DNA from 2 places in the Delftia sp. DT-2 genome. Region 2 is predicted to be linked to the other one. Evidence: riboswitches for the same ligand, from Rfam matches in the RefSeq annotation. Region 2 holds a riboswitch; the other holds the start of a gene.

Region 1 (8,780 bases), on a different contig from region 2:
GGCGCCTGCCCGAATGGGTGGCGCCCACGGTGAGCATCGAAGAGGTGGACAAGCGCATCACCGAACTCAAGGCCGTGCAGTTCTGGCTCGACCAGAACGGCAAGGCGCTGTCCGCCACCATCCAGGCCCTGGAAGTGCAGCGCATGACGCTGTCCACCTTGCAGGGCATGAACGTCAGCATGGGCGAGCTGGCGCAGGCCTTCCAGTTCCCTGCAGCCGCAACCGCCGCAGCCACCGCCGCGGCCAAGGGCGCCGCCAGCGCGGGGCAGGGCGACCTTTCGGACTGGCCCATGTCCTCGGCCGCCAGCCGGGCGAGCAAGAAGGAAAAGCCGCAGCCCGAGCCCGCACAGGCCGCTGCCGCGCCGCCTGCAGCCCCCGAGGCGGCCAAGGCCGCCGACAGACCCGCAGCCGCGGAGACTGCGGCGCCCAAGGACGAGTCCGCCCAGGCCGCCGCCATGGGCCAGGCCATGCAGTGGTGGGGCGCGTTGACCCAGCAATTCCAGCAGATCGCCGCCAAGGCCATGGCCGAGCCCATGGCCCCGGAGGCCGTGGCGGCCGCCCAGCGCGCCACCGGCATGGCCGGTGACCTGGCCAAGGCCACCATGGACCGCATGGCGGCACAGGCCAGCGCCTTTGCTGCGCAGGCGGGCAAGGCGGCGGCGGTCTCCCCTGCCAAGGCGCCGTCCGCAAAGCCGGCGGCGCAGGCCGAAGCCCCCAGGACCGCTGCCAAGGCTCCCTCCAAAGCGGCTGCCAGGAAAACCGCTGCAAAGGCTGGAGCCAAGGCGCCGGCCGCCAGCAAGCCGGCAGCCAAGAGCCGGCCGGCGCGTTGACCGATCGGGCCGGACCCATGGATGCGCAAGGCCCCAGCCACCCGCAAGCCGGGTGCTGGCGGGGCTAGAAAGAAGGTTGGTATGTCGTTGTTTCCTGTAGGCCATGCCAGCCATTCCGACTGGCGCGCCGCGGCCGACGCGGTGCTGCAGCAGCTGCGCTTGCAGATGGCCGGGCCCGGCCACGCGCAGCGGCCCCGTCTGGGACTGGTGTACCTGTCCCATGCGCATGCCGCCCACGCACGGCCGCTGTTGCAGCATCTGGCCAGGGCCCTGCCCCATGTGGCGGACTGGGCCGGCTGCTCGGCCGGCGGCGTTCTGGCCATGTCGCATGAGTACCTGTCAGGAACCGCGCTCGCGGTGATGCTGCTGGATGTACCGGCCGCCCACTACCGCCTGTATTCGGGCCTGGCGCCCCTGCATGCGCCTGGCGGCGAGGCCGGCTTCACGGCCCATTCGGCCCTGGTCCATGCCGCAGGCGGCCAGCCCGAGCTGGCCGAGCTGCTGTACGAGCTGTCCGAGCGCACCGAGTCCGGCCTGCTGTTCGGCGGCGTGGGCGATGACGGAGAAGATGGCGTGGAGGGTGTGCAGATCGCCTGCCGCACCGAGGATCTGCATGCGCAGCATGCGGACGCGCGCGGCATTTTTCGTGGTGGCTTTTCAGGCGTGGCCTTCGGTGCCGGCGTGCCCTGCATCACGGGCATGGCCCAGGGCTGCGTGCCGCTGGGCGAGGGGTTGGAGATCACCGAGGCGCGCGGCGCCCTGGTCACCAGGCTCGATGGCGACCCGGCCCTGCAGCGCCTGCTGCAGCTGCTGGGCGTGGAGCTGGAAGGCAGCGACTGGCAGCCCGCGCTGACCACGGTCCGCACCACGCTGGCGGCCATTGCGCCGCCGGGCCGGGGCCTGGCCCACGGCGTGCTGACCGAAGAGGCCCAGGTGCTGACCCTGGTTGGCCTGGACCCGCTGCGCCAGGGCGTGGCCCTGTCCTCGGCCGTGGAGGCCGGGCATTCGGTGATCTTTTGCCGCCGCCAGGCCCAGGTGGCGCGCCAGGAACTGCTGCAACTGGGCGCTGCGCTGCGCGATGCGGCGGAGCCCGAGGAGGCGGCGCCCGAAGGCGAGGCACAGCCCCGCATCCGTGGCGCCATCTACATCAGTTGCCGGGGCCGCGGCGGCGGCCTGTTCGGCGGCCCCGATGCCGAACTGCGCACCCTGCGCCACGCACTGGGCGATGTGCCATTGATCGGCTTCGTCGCCGAAGCCGAGATCATGGACGCCCGCCTGCACCGCTTCGCCGGGGTGTTGATGGTGTTCACTGCCTAGGCGTCGTACACGCCGTACACGCCGTACACACCGTCTGCACCTCAGACCGCGCGCGGGCGCACCGTGCCTGCGCTGCGATCCGGGTCCATGGCTGCGGCTCCCAGAAAATCGAAATCCACGGCCGGCTGCCTGCCGCTGACCAGGTCGGCCAGCGCCATGCCGGAGCCGCAGGCATGGGTCCAGCCCAGCGTGCCGTGGCCGGTGTTCAGGAACAGGTTGGCGATGGGCGAGCGTCCGATCAGCGGCACATTGCTGGGCGTGGCGGGGCGCAGGCCGCTCCAGAACTGGGCGCGCCCGGTATCGCCGGCGCCGGGGAACAGCTGCTGCACGCGCCGCACGATGGCCTCGCAGCGCACGGGGTCCAGGTTGCGGTCGTAGCCGTTGAACTCGGCCGTGCCGGCAATGCGCAGGCGGTCGCCCTGCGCGCCCGTGTAGCGCGAGAACACCAGCTTGAACTCATCGTCCGTCAGGCTGACCTGGTAGGCCTTGGCGGGGTCCAGCACCGGCAGGGTCACGGAGTAGCCCTTGGCCGGGTAGATGGGCAGGTGCAGCCCCAGCGGCTGGGCCAGCAGCGGGCTGAACGAGCCCATGGCCAACACATAGGCGTCGCCCTGGATGCGTTCGTAGCGGCCATCGGCATTGGTCACCTCCACATGGTCGATATGGCGGCTGGCGCCTGCGCCCGTGGTGCGCAGCGCCATGACGTGGTGGCCGTGGCGGAACTGCACGCCCGTGGTGGCGGCAATGCGTGCCAGCTCGCGCGTGAAGAGGTTGGCGTCGCCCGATTCATCCTCGGCCGTATAGGTGGCGCCCGCTATCTGCCCGCGCACATGGGCCAGGGCCGGCTCCAGGCGCACGGCTTCGTCGGCGTCGATCAGGCGGCGGTCGCAGCCCAGGGCCTGCATCTGCTCGGTGGGCTTGAGCGCGCCCTCGAACTCGCGGGCGTTCGTGTAGAAGTGCAGGATGCCCTGCATGCGCTGCTCGTACTGGATGCCGGTGTCCGACCGCAGCTGCTGCAGGGCCTCGCGGCTGTAGGTGCCCAGGCGAACGATCTGCTGGATGTTGTGGCGCGTGCGCGCGGGCGTGCAGTTGCGCAGGAAGGACAGGCCCCAGAGCCACTGGCGCATGTCGGCGCGCAGGCGGAACAGCAGGGGGGCGTCCTGCCGGCCCAGCCAGCCCAGCAACTTCAGCGGTGCGCCGGGGTTGGCCCAGGGTTCGGCATGGCTGACCGAGATCTGCCCGCCGTTGGCGAAGCTGGTTTCGGCGCCGGGCGCGGCCTGGCGGTCGATGACGGTCACTTCATGACCGAGGGATTGCAGATAGTAGGCCGACGTGGTGCCGATCAGGCCGGCTCCGAGAACGATGACGCGCATGACGATGCCCTTTCAAAGGCATGTGCCGGGTCACGCGAAAGCTGGCCGCTATGGTCTGGATAGCAGGCAGCCGGCGTCCGTCGTGACGCAGCTGCCGCTCCCCCTGTCCTTGGTACCTGAGAGATTCACCGCCGTCCATGGGAACGGGGCTTGCTCCTTCGGTGCGCCGCACATTGCGTGCGGCGGCTCTCCAGACGGCATGTTGTGTTTGCAGTACGGAACCTGAGCGTGTATGGGAGTTTGCGCCTTCGGTGAGGCTCGGCACCGTGGCGCCCGCCTGCTCTCCTGCAGGGGCGATTCTATGGGGCTTGCGCAGCCAGTTCCAGTCGTATTGGGGATACCACCAGTTACTTGTATGTGGTGTGGCTGATTCAGGGTATTCCCTAGATCGCTCAAGCGCCTCCCTCGTAGCGCTGGTACGAGTCTCTGGTTTCATGTAAAAAAACTATTGAAATAGAAAAAAACATGATTTAGTCTATCGATATGTGCAGTGGTTTGTCAGTGCATGTTCTGGTCGATTGGACCTGCATGGGTTAACCATGGGTTGTATATATGTCTGATAGGCGACTTACCGTTGCACAGGTGCGGGTCCATGGAAACTGGTCCGTCACTGAAAAAATACAAGCACGTTGAATATGGTTTGTCGAGGGAGGAATGTTTTGCGTCGCAAACCCGACTGAAGGTGTGTCCGCTCAACGGGCAGTGGAGCAGCGCGCAAGCGTTGATGGAAATCCGCCTTTTTTTGATTGACGCGCAGGATCTGCGCGAAAAATTTTGCTTCCAAACTCACCGGCTGCAAGGTGAGTTGTGGGCTCGTGATTCAAATAGAACTATTCGAGGTACGGCGATGCAAATGCGCTGGGTACAACTGATGGCCATTGCCATTGGGAAAATCATTTTCCTGTCATATCTCCTTGAGAAAACGGGGAATATCATGCATGCTTTCAATCGCCTGCCTGGTTCGGCATTTTTTCGCAAGTGGCGTGCAGCGAAGTGCCTTTTCTCTTTGCTGCTGCTTTCATGCGCGGGTATCTCATCCACGGCACTGGCGGCGACCATCGTCTTCACGGTCACCGACAACAGCGACGCTCCCAATGCCAATGCAACGACACCAACCACCTGTGTCAGCACGCTGGGGGGCACCTTTGCTGGCGCGTGCACGCTGCGAGCGGCCATTCAGGCAGCCAACTACACGCTGCAAACGCTGGATCCGAGTGCCGATGTTTCCATCGTCTTTGCGCCGACACTGACCACGTCGGTACGAACCATACAGAGCGGGACATCCAAGGATGCGGCGGGAAACCTCCATCCGTATGTCGACAATCAGACGGTTTACGTGCGCTGTGCCAATACATTCGTCAGCGGAGCCCAGTCCGGCGCCGTGACGGGAGCCACCAATGCCTGTGGTCAAACCCAGATGATCAGCGGCGGCGATACGGGCACCACCACTGGTGCCGGTGGCGCCTGGTACTGGATCAAAGGCACCGTGCCAGCCGGCACGGGCTCATTGACCATCGATTTCGGGGGAGTCATACAAGTCCAGAACTGGGCGGACTCCGCCTGGGAAACCTTTTATCTTGGTGGGAAGAATATCACTCTCACCAATTCGCCCAACATGACCTGTGGCGAAGCGGTATTCGTCGTTGGCTCCTCAGCAAACAATGTCATCATTGATCGCGTCGGTCTGGTGAATGTGGCGCCAACCCCTGCGGGAGAGGGGACGCCGTTCAACTGCGAGCTGTACGCGGAGATTCATCAAGGCGCACAAAACGTATTCTTTGCCAATAGCACAATCAACTCAGCGATATGGAATGGAAATTACGGCAATAACAAGGGCTCGGCCATTTCCGTTGCCGCAAGCAACGGTGCAGGCACGGTTTCCAACATCGTTGTCGATAATTTCACGGTAACGAATCTGCCCAACCCTATCGGGGGAATGCAGCTCGAGCAGTTTTTCCAGGTCATGTCGAACATGACCGTCAACGGATTGACGATCAAAAATTCGAATATCGCACTGAGCCCGACTGGTGGAAATGCGCCCAGGGCCGTGGTGTCGGTTGATGGAACGATCAGCCTGGCCAATGGAATTGGTCTGGCCGTGACGGGTAATACCTTCTCGCTGCCTATCGCCGCCTATACCGGGTCATCGCCAACGCATGTGTCGGCACCGACGGTGAATACGGCAGCCTCAGGCACGACGCAGGTAGTGACGGTGACCGATAACAATTTCACTGGCGGCGGGGACGGGTTGAATATTAGTGGGACGGGTACGGCACCAGGGTTGATTGGCAACAACAAGATGACAAGCCAGTCGAGAAGTGCCATTCGTATCATTACGCATGATTTCTTCAAGATTTCTCAGAACACGCTGTTTTCCGTGCCTGTGGCTGCAAACTCAGGTATCAGTTTGCTGACGACGGCCAATGGACAAACCGGATGGACCCCGACCCTTGGCGTTGGCGCCAGTGACACCGCCGCCTGCACCTGGACATTCAATATCACGGCAAATGCCAATGCGAGCGAGCCGGCACCGTATACGGTGGAAGCCTTTTGGTCGCCGACCGGCGCGGGCGCCAACGACGCACAGGTCTATCTGGGCTCAGGGACCATGGCCGGAGCCTCGGGAACGCTGACCGTTCCTTCGTATCTCAGCGGCCAGGTGCGGGTCACAGTGACGGACAGCAATTCCGGTGGAGCCCAGACCTCGCAGCTTTCAACGGCTGCAAGCGTCACCGGTTTTCCCTGTGCCCTGAAATCCGGCGTTCTGGCGACGACCAACAATCAACCTGTCGGCAGCAGCGACTTGCTGGAGGTCTACATTGTTGACGGCCAAGGCAATGCCTGGACGGGGGGCAGTGACACCGTTACCTTCGCAGCGCCGCCTGCAGGTGTCACGTTCAATGGCAGCTCCGCCGCAGTCAGCTGCACGACCGACTCCAGCGGAAAGTGCGCGTCTCCCATCAATGCCAGCAGCAGTGTCGCCGGAACATTCACCACACCCGTGACCTTGTCGTCGTCAGTCGCTGGTGCCACGTTCTCCAATCTTCCCTTGGGTGGAAGCCCGGTATCTGGCGCAGTGACTTATCAGCCTTCGCCGGTTGCTTACAGCTTCACCGGGCTGCCGGCCAGCACGACCGGTTCTGAAATCGCCGCGAGTCCGCCATCGATTGCGGCCAACGGCGTCTCCACCAGCACCTTGGCCGTGCAGTTGAAGGATGCTTTAGGCAACCTTGTCACCACCTGTACCGATACGGTGGCCTTCACCCTCAATGCGGGGACGCAAGGCGTTCCTGCCGTCAGCGTCACGGGCTGCAGTGCCGGCATGTACACGGGGACGGTGACATCGCCGGTGCTGGTCGGCAGCGGAACCTTCGGGTTCACCATCAACGGGTCTGCGGCTGTTGCCACCGCAACGGTCTCCTATGTGGCCGCAACGCCGAGCACGAGTGCATCGACGATAGTCGCCACACCGACATCGATCGTGGCCAACGGCAGCTCCACCAGCGTGCTGCGCGTGCAACTGGTCGATGCCAGCAGCAATCCGATCAACACCTGCACGAACACGGTGGCATTCACCCTGAACGGCGGAACGCAGGGAACGCCGAGTGTGGGCGCGGCCTCGTGTACCGCAGGCATCTATACGGGCACCGTCACATCGCCCACGGTGGTCGGCAGCGGGATCTTCGGATTCACCATCAACGGCTCTGCCGCAGTTGCTACGGCTTCAGTGAGCTACACGGCGGGTCCGCCAAGTACCAGCGCCTCGACCATCGTTGCGAGTCCGACCTCGATCATTGCCAATGGCACCGCAACCAGCACATTGACGGCGCAGCTCAAGGATGCGTCAGGCAATTCGATTGCAACCTGTGCCAATACGGTGGCCTTCACGCTGAACAGCGGAACACAGGGCTCGCCTGCGGTCGGCGCGGGGTCGTGCAGCGCAGGGGTGTACACGGCAACCATCACGGCACCTACCGCAGTCGGCAGTGGCACCTTTGGTTTCACCATCAATGGCTCGGCCGCCACGGCTACGGCTGTGGTGAACTACACGGCCGGCCCGCCCAGCAATGGCGCGAATGGAAACCTGATCAGTGCCAGTCCGCTCAGCGTTGTCGCAGACAACACTGCCACGAGCTCGATCAGCGTGGCCCTGCGCGATGCCAATGGCAATCCCGCCACGGATACGGTGGCGCACACGATTGTCTTCACCAAAACGGGCGTGGGCACGACCACGCCGGCCGCACCCACGTGCACGATCGCGGCCAACGCCAATCCGGCCACCTGCTCCGTGACGGTGAAATCGGCCACGGTCGGCACCGCAAGCTTCACGGCAACGGACAACGGAACGGCCGTGAGCAATGGCAGTCCGGTATCGGTCAACTTCATTGCCGGGCCGCCCAGTAATACAGCCAGTGGCAATCTGCTCAGTGCCACGCCGCTCTCGGTGATGGCCGACGGTACGAGTACCGGCACGGTGACCGTTGCACTGCAGGACGCCAATGGCAATGCAACCGTCGATACGGTCGCCCACACCATCGGCTTTGTCCATACCGGCGCCGGCACGCCGTCGGCAACTTCCTGCACGATTGCGGCCAATGCGAATCCAGCGCGCTGCTCCATCACGGTGACATCCACCGTGGCGGGTGCGGCGAGCTTCACAGCCACGGACAACAACGGCACCACCACCCAGAGCGTGGCAAACGGCAGTCCGGCCGTGATCAACTTCACGGCCAATGCCGCCGACCCCGCCAAGTCGGGGGTGCGTACCGTCAGCAGTCCGGCCACGGCCAATGGCTCGGCGACAGATGTGCTTGAAGCGTTTGTGGGAGATGTCAACGGCAATCCGGTGGCCGGAAGCGTTGTCACGTTCTCTCCCACCGCAAACATCACCTTCAGCGGTACCTGCACCACCAATGCGGCCGGTACTTGCCAGGTCACCGCCAGGACAACCGTCGCGGGTTCCTACACTTCCGGCGCAAGCATCGCGAGCGGCGCATTGAGCGGCAGCGGCATCAGCGCCGGTGGCAATACGTACGGTGCGACGGCTGCCTATGTCTTTACGGCAGGTGCCGTCGATCCCGCCAATTCGACCATGTCGGTCGATGTGAACAACCAGGCAGCCGGCGGCGGCCAGGACGTCGTTTCCGTGGTCACCAAGGATGCGTTCGGCAATCCGGTCACCGGCGTTGCCGTGAACTTCAGCGTGACGCCCGCCGGAGCGGCGCCTGCCACCGCCATCTGCACGACTGCTGGTGCGGCG
Region 2 (8,780 bases):
GGACAGCGTGGGCGCATGGAAGCCGTAGTCGATCAGGCGCTTGGCCACGTCCTCGGCCATGACGCCCGTGCTTTCCTTGAACGGGCGCAGGTCCAGGATGCACTCGTGCGCCACATGGCCGTGCTCGCCCGCGTACAGCGTGGGGTAGTGGTCGCGCAGCCGGGCGCTGATGTAGTTGGCGCTGAGGATGGCGGTCTCGGTGGCCAGGGTCAGGCCCTGGGCGCCCATCATGCGGATGTACATCCAGCTGATGGGCAGCACGGCCGCATTGCCCAGCGGCGCGGCACTGATCGCGCCCGTGCCGCCCGCAAGGCCCGTGGTGGCATGGCCGGGCAGGAAGGGCACGAGATCCTCGACCACGCAGACGGGGCCCACGCCCGGGCCGCCGCCGCCGTGCGGGATGCAGAAGGTCTTGTGCAGGTTCAGGTGGCTGACATCGCCGCCGAAGCTGCCCGGCGCGGCCAGGCCCACCAGGGCGTTCATGTTGGCGCCGTCCACGTAGACGCGGCCGCCGTGGTCATGCACCAGCTTGCACAGCTCCTTGACCTGGGTCTCGAACACGCCGTGCGTGCTGGGGTAGGTGATCATTATGCAGGCCAGGTTGGCACTGTGCTGCTCGCACTTGGCCGCCAGGTCCGCCATGTCGACGTTGCCGTTGGCGTCGCAGGCGGTGACCACCACCTGCATGCCCACCATCTGCGCGCTGGCCGGGTTGGTGCCGTGGGCGCTGCTTGGAATCAGGCAGACGTTGCGGTGCGACTGGCCCCGGCTCGCATGCCAGCCCTTGATGGCCAGCAGGCCCGCGTACTCGCCCTGGCTGCCGGCATTGGGCTGCAGGCTGATGCCGGCGTAGCCCGTGGCCTGGCACAGCCAGTCGCGCAGCTGCTTGTCCAGTTCCGCATAGCCCTGCTGCTGGTCGGCCGGGGCAAAGGGGTGCACCTGGGCGAATTCGGGCCAGGTGATGGGAATCATCTCGCTGGTGGCGTTGAGCTTCATGGTGCAGGAGCCCAGCGGGATCATGCTGCGGTCCAGCGCCAGGTCCTTGTCCGACAGCTGGCGGATGTAGCGCAGCATGGCGGTCTCGGAGCGGTGGGTGTTGAACACCGGGTGCGTGAGGAAGGCGCTGCTGCGGCGCAGTCCGTCGGGAATCAGCGGCTCCACGCCCTTTTCGAAGGCGGTGAAGCTGGGCAGGGCCTGGCCGTCCCGGGCGAAGATCTTCCACAGCAGCTCGACATCGGCGCGCGTGGTGGTCTCGTCCAGCGAGATGCACAGGTATTCCTTGAAATACACGCGCAGGTTGGCGCCCAGGGACACGGCACGCTCCACGATGGCCTGGGTGGCCGCGCCCGTGTGCAGGCTCAGCGTGTCGAAGCTGGGCGCCTCGCGCAGCGGCGCGCCCAGCTCGGCCAGGCCGCGCGCCAGGATGGCCGTGTACGAGGCCACGCGGCGGGCGATGCGCTCCAGGCCCTCGGGGCCGTGGTAGACGGCGTACATGCTGGCCACCACGGCGGGCAGCACCTGGGCCGTGCAAATGTTGGAGGTGGCCTTTTCGCGGCGGATGTGCTGCTCGCGCGTCTGCAGTGCCAGGCGGTAGGCGGGCTTGCCGTGCACGTCCACGCTCACGCCGACCAGGCGGCCGGGCAGGGAGCGCTTGAACTCGTCGCGGCAGGCCATGAAGGCGGCGTGCGGGCCGCCGGCGCCCATGGGCATGCCAAAGCGCTGGGTGGTGCCCACCACGATGTCGGCACCCCATTCGCCGGGCGGCGTGATCAGGGTCAGCGCCAGCAGGTCGGTGGCCACGATGAAGGCGGCCTGCTTGCCATGGGCCTTGTCCACGTCGGCGCGCAGATCGCCCACATTGTCAGGAAGGCGGCCGCTGGTGGCAGGGTACTGGGCCAGCACGGCGAAGTAGTCGCCCTCCATCAGCTGGTTCCATTCCTCCAGCGAGTTGGCCAGCAGCACCTCGATGCCCAGCGGCGCGGCGCGCGTCTGTATCACCTCGATGGTCTGGGGGTGGGCATCGCCGGCCACCACGAAACGGTTGCTCTTGCTTTTGACGGAGCGCTTGGCCAGCGTCATGGCCTCGGCGGCCGCCGTGGCCTCGTCCAGCATGGAGGCGTTGGCAATCGGCATGGCCGTCAGGTCGCAGACCATGGTCTGGAAGTTGACCAGGGCCTCCATGCGGCCTTGCGAGATCTCGGCCTGGTAGGGCGTGTAGGCCGTGTACCAGGCGGGGTTCTCGAGAATGTTGCGCAGGATGACTCCGGGCGTGTGCGTGCCGTAGTAGCCCTGGCCGATGAAGCTTTTGAGCAGCTGGTTGCGGCCTGCCAGCGCCTTGAGTTCGGCCAGCGCCTGGGCCTCGGTGGCCGCTGGCGGCAGCGCCATGGGCTGGTGGCGCCGGATGGAGGGCGGGACGATGGCGTCGATCAGCGCATCGCGCGATGCCGCGCCGATGGCGCTGAGCATGTGGGCCTCGTCTTCGGGCGCGATGCCGATATGGCGGGCCACGAATTCGGTGGCGTTCTCGAGGGCGGCAAGGGGCTGGGTGGAGGACATCAGCATGGAGGGACCTGTCTCAAAAGCTGAAAAGCGCCAGGGCGGGCCCTGGCGCCCGTCCTGGCCGGAAAGTGGCGTCAGTTGCTCTGGGCAAAGGCCGTGTAGGCGGCTTCGTCGAGCAGCGCGGCCAGCTGGCCTGCGTCGCTGAGCTTGACCTTGAAGAACCAGCCTTCGCCCAGCGGGTCGCTGTTGGCCAGGGAGGGGTCGTCGCGCAGGGCCTCGTTGACTTCGACGATCTCGCCGCTGACGGGCATGTAGACATCGGCGGCGGCCTTGACGGACTCGACCACGCCGGCCACATCGCCCTGGTTGAAGCTGGTGCCCACGGCGGGCAGGTCGACGAACACCACATCGCCCAGCGCGTCCTGCGCGTGGAGGGTGATGCCGACGATGGCCGCGTCAGGGTTGGCGGCGTTGATCCACTCGTGGTCCTTGGAATACTGGATGCTCATGGCTTGCTCCGATAGAAACTGAAAAAAACCTGTGAAACGCGGTTTGAGAAAGGTCAGTGCGCACTGTAGCGGCATGCGATGGCAGGAAAAACGAATCCGCCGAACTCGATCCACGCCAAGCGCGCAGGCTGTCCTCAACCGCGGTGATAGCGGGGCGCCACGAAGGGCGTGGCCTGCACCTGCATGGGCACGGCCTTGCCGCGCACCATGGCCTGCAGCGTGGTGCCGACGGCGGCGCTGCCCGGCTCCACGTACGCCAGGGCCACGGGCTGGTTCAGCGTGGGCGACAGCAGGCCGCTGGTGACCTGGCCGACCTTGCGGCCGCCGGCATCCAGCAGCTCCGTGCCTTCGCGCACGGGCACGCGCTCCAGGGCCACCAGGCCCACGCGCTTGCGCGTGAGCAGCTCGGGCGACTGCAGCTGGGCCAGCACGGTGGCCGCGCCGGGAAAGCCGCCTTCGCGCTCGCCACCTGCGCGGCGGACCTTCTGCACGGCCCAGTTCAGGGCGGCCTCGGCCGGGGTGGTGGTCGTGTCCAGATCGTTGCCGTACAGGCACAGGCCGGCTTCCAGGCGCAGCGAATTGCGCGCGCCCAGGCCCACGGGCCTGACTTCGGGCTGGGCCAGCAGGGCACGGGCAAAGGCCTCGGCGTGGCTGGCGGGCAGGGAGATCTCGAAGCCGTCCTCACCGGTGTAGCCGCTGCGCGTGATGTACAGCTCGGCCCCCTCCCAGTCGAAGTGGCCGCCTGTCATGAACACCAGGCCGGCCGTGTCGGGCAGCAGGCGCTCCATGGCGGCTGCGGCCTGCGGGCCCTGCAGCGCCAGCAGGCCCCGGTCGAACTGGGGCTCGATTTCGCAGCGCCCGCCGATGCGGGCCTGGATGTGCGCCAGGTCTTCATGCTTGCAGGCGCCGTTGACGATCAGGAACAGGTCGTCCTCGCGGCGCACGAACATCAGGTCGTCCAGAATGCCGCCCGCGTCGTTGAGCAGCAGGCCGTAGCGCTGGCGGTGTTCGCCCAGGCCCAGCACGTCCATGGGCAGCAGCGATTCCAGCGCCGCGCCGGCATCCGGGCCGCGCAGGCTGATCTGGCCCATGTGCGAGACATCGAACAGGCCTGCCGCCTCGCGGGTGTGCAGGTGCTCGGCCATCAGCCCCTGCGGGTATTGCACGGGCATGGAGTAGCCGGCAAACGGCACCATGCGCGCGCCCAGTTCCTGGTGCAGGTCGAACAGCGGGGTCCTGAGCAGATCGGTGGTGGAGGCAGCGGACAAGGAGGGCTCTCTTTCAGGCAAGGAACAAGGCATAACGCCATCCCGGTCCTCCGGGATGTGCTGCCCTGCTGTCCGCTTTACCTGAGAGATTCACCCGCACCTTCCATGCGTGGGGCTTGCTCCTTCGGTGGATGGGGCACACCGCCGTGCCCTGCATCTCTCTCCAGCTAGGAACGCCTGCGGCCGTGGCGGCAGGCGGTGCCAGTCCTTTTGCCTGAGCGTTCGGGGCGAACCCTGCGCCTTCGGCGGTGCCGCTGCCTGCGACCGTTGCGGCCGGGCGGGCACTCTCTCCTGACCGGCGCATTCTAGCTGCGGCCAGCGTCCGCGCGGCTTCGGGATTTCCGCGGGCCGACTGCAACTCCATGCGCTTGCCTGCATGGATGCATTTGCAAATTGCATAACTGTCTAAAAAATCTCCTACATTGAGGTGCATCGATATATGAAATCTCGTTAGCGAGAAGGAAGAAGCGCACATGCAGCAGACGCTGGGAGACACATTGGCCTGGCCGGCACGTTACCTGCCGAACAAGGAAGCCCTGGTCGCGTGGGAGGGCGGCGAGCGCCGCGCCTGGACCTACGCCCAGCTCGATGCCGAAGTCAACCGCCACGCCCACGGCCTGGCCGAGCTGGGCATAGGCCATGGCGACGTGGTCGCGGCCTTTCTCTACAACACGCCGGCCTTTGTTTTCACCATGCTGGCGGCCGCGCGCCTGGGCGCCATCTTCAACCCCATCAACTACCGGCTGGCGGCGCAGGAGCTGGCCTTCATCCTCAAGGACGGCGCAGCGCGCGCCCTGGTCTTCGAGCACGAGGGCGGCGAGGTGGCCGCACGCGCCCAGGCCCTGCTCAAGGCCGAAGGCGGCGGCACTGGCACGGGCATCGAGCACTGGATCTTTGCCGACGATGCCCCGGCCGACCCGCTGCCGGTCTGGGCCACGCAGCGCCTGTCCGCCCTGGCCAGGGGCCGCAGCAGCGCGCCGCCCCAGGCCCATGTGCGCGAGAGCGACCCCTGCATCCTCATGTACACCAGCGGCACCACGGGCCGGCCCAAGGGCGTGCTGCATACGCACCGCAGCAAGCTGGCGCACAACGCCCTCATGCACCAGACCATGCAGTTCACGCGCGACGACGTGGGCCTGGCCATGGCGCCGCTCAACCACACGGCCGAGCTGCACACCAGCTTTCTGCCGCGCCTGCAGGCCGGGGCCACCCAGGTGCTGCTGCGCCGCTTTGACGTGGCCGAGGCCTGGCGCCTGATCCGCGAAGAGCGCGTGAGCTTCTTCTTCGCGGCGCCCACCATGGTCACCATGCTGCTGGCCGACCCCATCGCCTCGCCTGAGCAGGCGCCCGCGCTGCGGCTGGTGGAGTACGGCGGCGCCTCCATGGCGCCGCACCTGATCCGCGAATGGACGCGCAAGGTCGGCAGCGACCTGGTCCAGGTCTACGGCACCACCGAGATGGGACCCTGCATGTCCATCCTCCTGCCGCGCGAGCAACTCTCGCACGCGGGCTCGGCCGGGCTGCCCTCCATGGGCCATGACCTCATCGTGGCCCGCTTGCGCGAAGACAACGCCCCCACCGACCCGGCCGAGGCCTGCCTGCCCGGCGAGGTGGGCGAAATCCTCGTGCGCGGCCCCTGCATGATGGCCGGCTACCTCAACCGCCCCGACGCCAACACCCGCGCCCTGGCGCACGGCTGGTACCACACGGGCGACCTGGGCCACATCGACGACGACGGCTATCTCTGGATCCGCGACCGCATCGACTACATGATCAATTCGGGTGCCGAGAACGTCTATCCCCGCGAAGTGGAAGACGCGCTGGTCGAGCATGCCGATGTGCTCGAGGTCGCCGTCATCGGCGAGGCCGACGAGCGCTGGGGCCAGATCGTCGCCGCCCACGTGGTCGCCAAGCCTGGCGCCACGCCCACGGCCGAGGCGCTGGACGCCTTCCTGGTCCATGGCGACCGCCTGGCTGCCTACAAGCGCCCGCGCCGCTACCACTTCCGCGAAGCCCTGCCCAAGACGGCCAGCGGGAAGATACAGAAGCAGTTGCTGAGGGTGGTGGTGGCAGCCTGAGGCTGCGGCCTGCGCTTACTTCTGCGCAGAACAGCACTGCGCCATCGAGTTGCGCAGCCACCGATGCATGGCATCCCCCTGCTTGCGCACATGCCAGGCCTGCTGGTAGGCAAACCGGGGCAGCTCCAGCGGCGGAGCGAAACGGCGCAGCGTTTTGTGGCGGCGCAGGTCGCCAATGGCGCGGCTGCCCACGGTCAGCACGAGGTCGGTGCCTGCCAGCACCTCCAGCGCCGCGCTCCAGTGGGGCAGGGCCAGCACCACGCGGCGGCTCAGGCCTTGGGCGGCCAGCGCCCGTTCGATCTCCTCGCTGGCGTCGGGCCGCATGGCCAGCATGACGTGCGGGCGCTGCAGCCAGTCCTGCAGTGACAGCCCGCCGCGTGCCGGCAGCACGGCCTGGTCGGCCACGCTCACGAACTGCTCCTGGAACAGATCCTGCACCTCGATGCCGTCGGGCAGGTCGGGTGCGTCGGGGAAGGGGCCCAGGGCCAGGTCCAGTTCGCCATCGGCCAGCTGGGCCAGCATCACCTCGCGCGTGGACTGGCTGATGGCCAGGTCCAGCCCGGGTGCGTGCTGGCGCAGATGCCGCATCAGCGGCGGCAGCACGATGCGCGATGCGTAGTCCGACAGCGCCAGCCGCAGCCGTCCGCGTGCGTGGGCCGGGTCGAACTCCGCCTGTGCCAGCAAGCCGTTGAGGCTGCCCAGCGCATCCGCCAGCGGTTGCACCAGGCCTTGCGCGCGTGCCGTCAGCGCCATGCGGCCACCGCGCCGCACCAGCAACGGGTCGCCCAGATGCTCGCGCAGCTGCGCCAGCGAATGGCTCATGGCCGGCTGGCTCTTGTGCAGCCGCAGGGCCGCGCGCGTCACATGTTTTTCGGCCAGCAGGGCGTGCAGGGCCAGCAGCAGGTTGAGGTCGATACGGCGCAGTTCATCCATGCCATGAATATAGAACGTGCACACAAACGATTTCCATTCATCCAGCGGATGCGAGAGCATTCAGGCATGGATTCACGAACAGGAAAAGGATGCTTTGCATGACAGGACGGAACACGATTTTGGCCATGGCCCCCGTGGGCATGGCACTGCTGGCTGGCGCCATCCTGCCGTTCCAGGCGGCGAGCAACGCCATGGTCGGGCGGGTGCTGGGCCATCCGCTGTGGGGCGCGCTGACTTCGCTGGCCGTGAGCGTGATGGTCGTCGTGCCCGCGCTCTGGGCCATGCGCGCGCCCACTCCCGCGGTGGCGCAGGCAGTCGCGGGGCCGTGGTGGCTATGGATAGGCGGCGTGCTGGGTGCCATCTATGTGGCCAGTGCGGCGGCCGTGACACCCAAGCTGGGCGCGGGCGGTTTTCTGGTCTGCGTGGTGGCGGGGCAGATCGTGGTTTCGGTGCTGGTGGACCATTTCGGCCTGATGGGCCTGGGCGCCAGGCCGGTCAATTGGTCGCGGCTGGCAGGGGTGGCGCTGATCCTGGGCGGCGTGTTCCTGGTGGTGCAGGGCGGGACGGCCCGTGCAGCGGCGGCGCCATGAGCGCCGCGAGCACGCCCTGCTTCAGGGGCAAAGGCCCCGGCCTTGCCCGCGTCAGGCGGGCATGCCCGGCGGCACGGCGGCCGGCCTTGCCGCTGGCGGACATTCCTGGCGGGCATCTGCCGTGCCGGGCAGGAGCCGGCCCAGCCGGATGACAAAGCAGGCCCCGCCTCCGGCAGCCGGCTGGAAGAACGCGTCGCCTGCGTGCAGCCTGGCGATGCGCCTGACCACGGACAGGCCCAGGCCATGCCCGTTGACGTGCCGGGTGGCGCTTGCGCGTTCATAGGGCTCGAAAACCTGTCTTGCCGCTTCGGGCGCAAGGCCCGGTCCCTGGTCGCTGACGGAAATCAGCAGGTCACCGGACGCATCGCAGCGGGCGGCCAGGGTGATGTCGCCCGCCTTGGCATATTTGATGGCGTTGCCGACAAGGTTGGAGATGGCGATGCGCACCAGGACAGGGTCGCATTGCCATTGCTGCGGGCCTTGTTCCAGATCCAGTTTCAGGCGATGCCGCCGGGACCAGCCGACGAGCTCTGCAGACTCCTCCAGGAGTTCATCCAATGGCGTCTGCTCCAGTTGCAGCCGGAACGCGCCCGCGTCCAGCCGGTCGTTGATCAGGCAGGTGTCCACCAGGGTCATCAGCCGGCGCGAGGCCCTGCGTATCTGGGACGCCTGCTCGATGAGGGAGTCCGCGTCCGTCGTCGGGAACGTCTGCAGTTCGGTCGCGGCGCCGTCCACGATCGTGAGTGGGGTGCGGAACTCGTGGTTGATCATGTTGAAGAACTGGCGCTGTTCCAGCCGCATCTCCCGCTCGCTGTGCAAGGCCGTCTGCAGGGCCTGCTGGGCCGTTTGCAGCTGTGCGGTGCGCTGCAGCACCTTGGACTCCAGCTCGCGCTCGGCCGCCTG

Evidence for each region. Region 2 has a riboswitch for glycine ahead of gcvT (glycine cleavage system aminomethyltransferase GcvT). Riboswitches for the same ligand answer to the same signal wherever they lie in the genome.
Region 1: another riboswitch for glycine. It lies ahead of PO605_RS21575 (D-amino acid dehydrogenase); the one in region 2 lies ahead of gcvT (glycine cleavage system aminomethyltransferase GcvT).

What each region holds. Positions count from the first base shown of each region.
Region 1 is NZ_JAQOTI010000012.1:49,791-58,570, reverse strand. It holds gene PO605_RS21585 (PhaM family polyhydroxyalkanoate granule multifunctional regulatory protein) at 1-830, shown strand, start outside; gene PO605_RS21580 (FIST signal transduction protein) at 912-2,147, shown strand; gene PO605_RS21575 (D-amino acid dehydrogenase) at 2,189-3,520, opposite strand; glycine riboswitch at 3,614-3,724, opposite strand; partial or broken gene PO605_RS21570 (beta strand repeat-containing protein) at 4,113-8,780, shown strand, end outside.
Region 2 is NZ_JAQOTI010000010.1:234,677-243,456, reverse strand. It holds gene gcvP (aminomethyl-transferring glycine dehydrogenase) at 1-2,562, opposite strand, end outside; gene gcvH (glycine cleavage system protein GcvH) at 2,634-3,008, opposite strand; gene gcvT (glycine cleavage system aminomethyltransferase GcvT) at 3,143-4,309, opposite strand; glycine riboswitch at 4,335-4,453, opposite strand; glycine riboswitch at 4,469-4,580, opposite strand; gene PO605_RS19745 (fatty acid--CoA ligase) at 4,750-6,354, shown strand; gene PO605_RS19740 (LysR family transcriptional regulator) at 6,370-7,287, opposite strand; gene PO605_RS19735 (DMT family transporter) at 7,386-7,877, shown strand; gene PO605_RS19730 (sensor histidine kinase) at 7,929-8,780, opposite strand, start outside.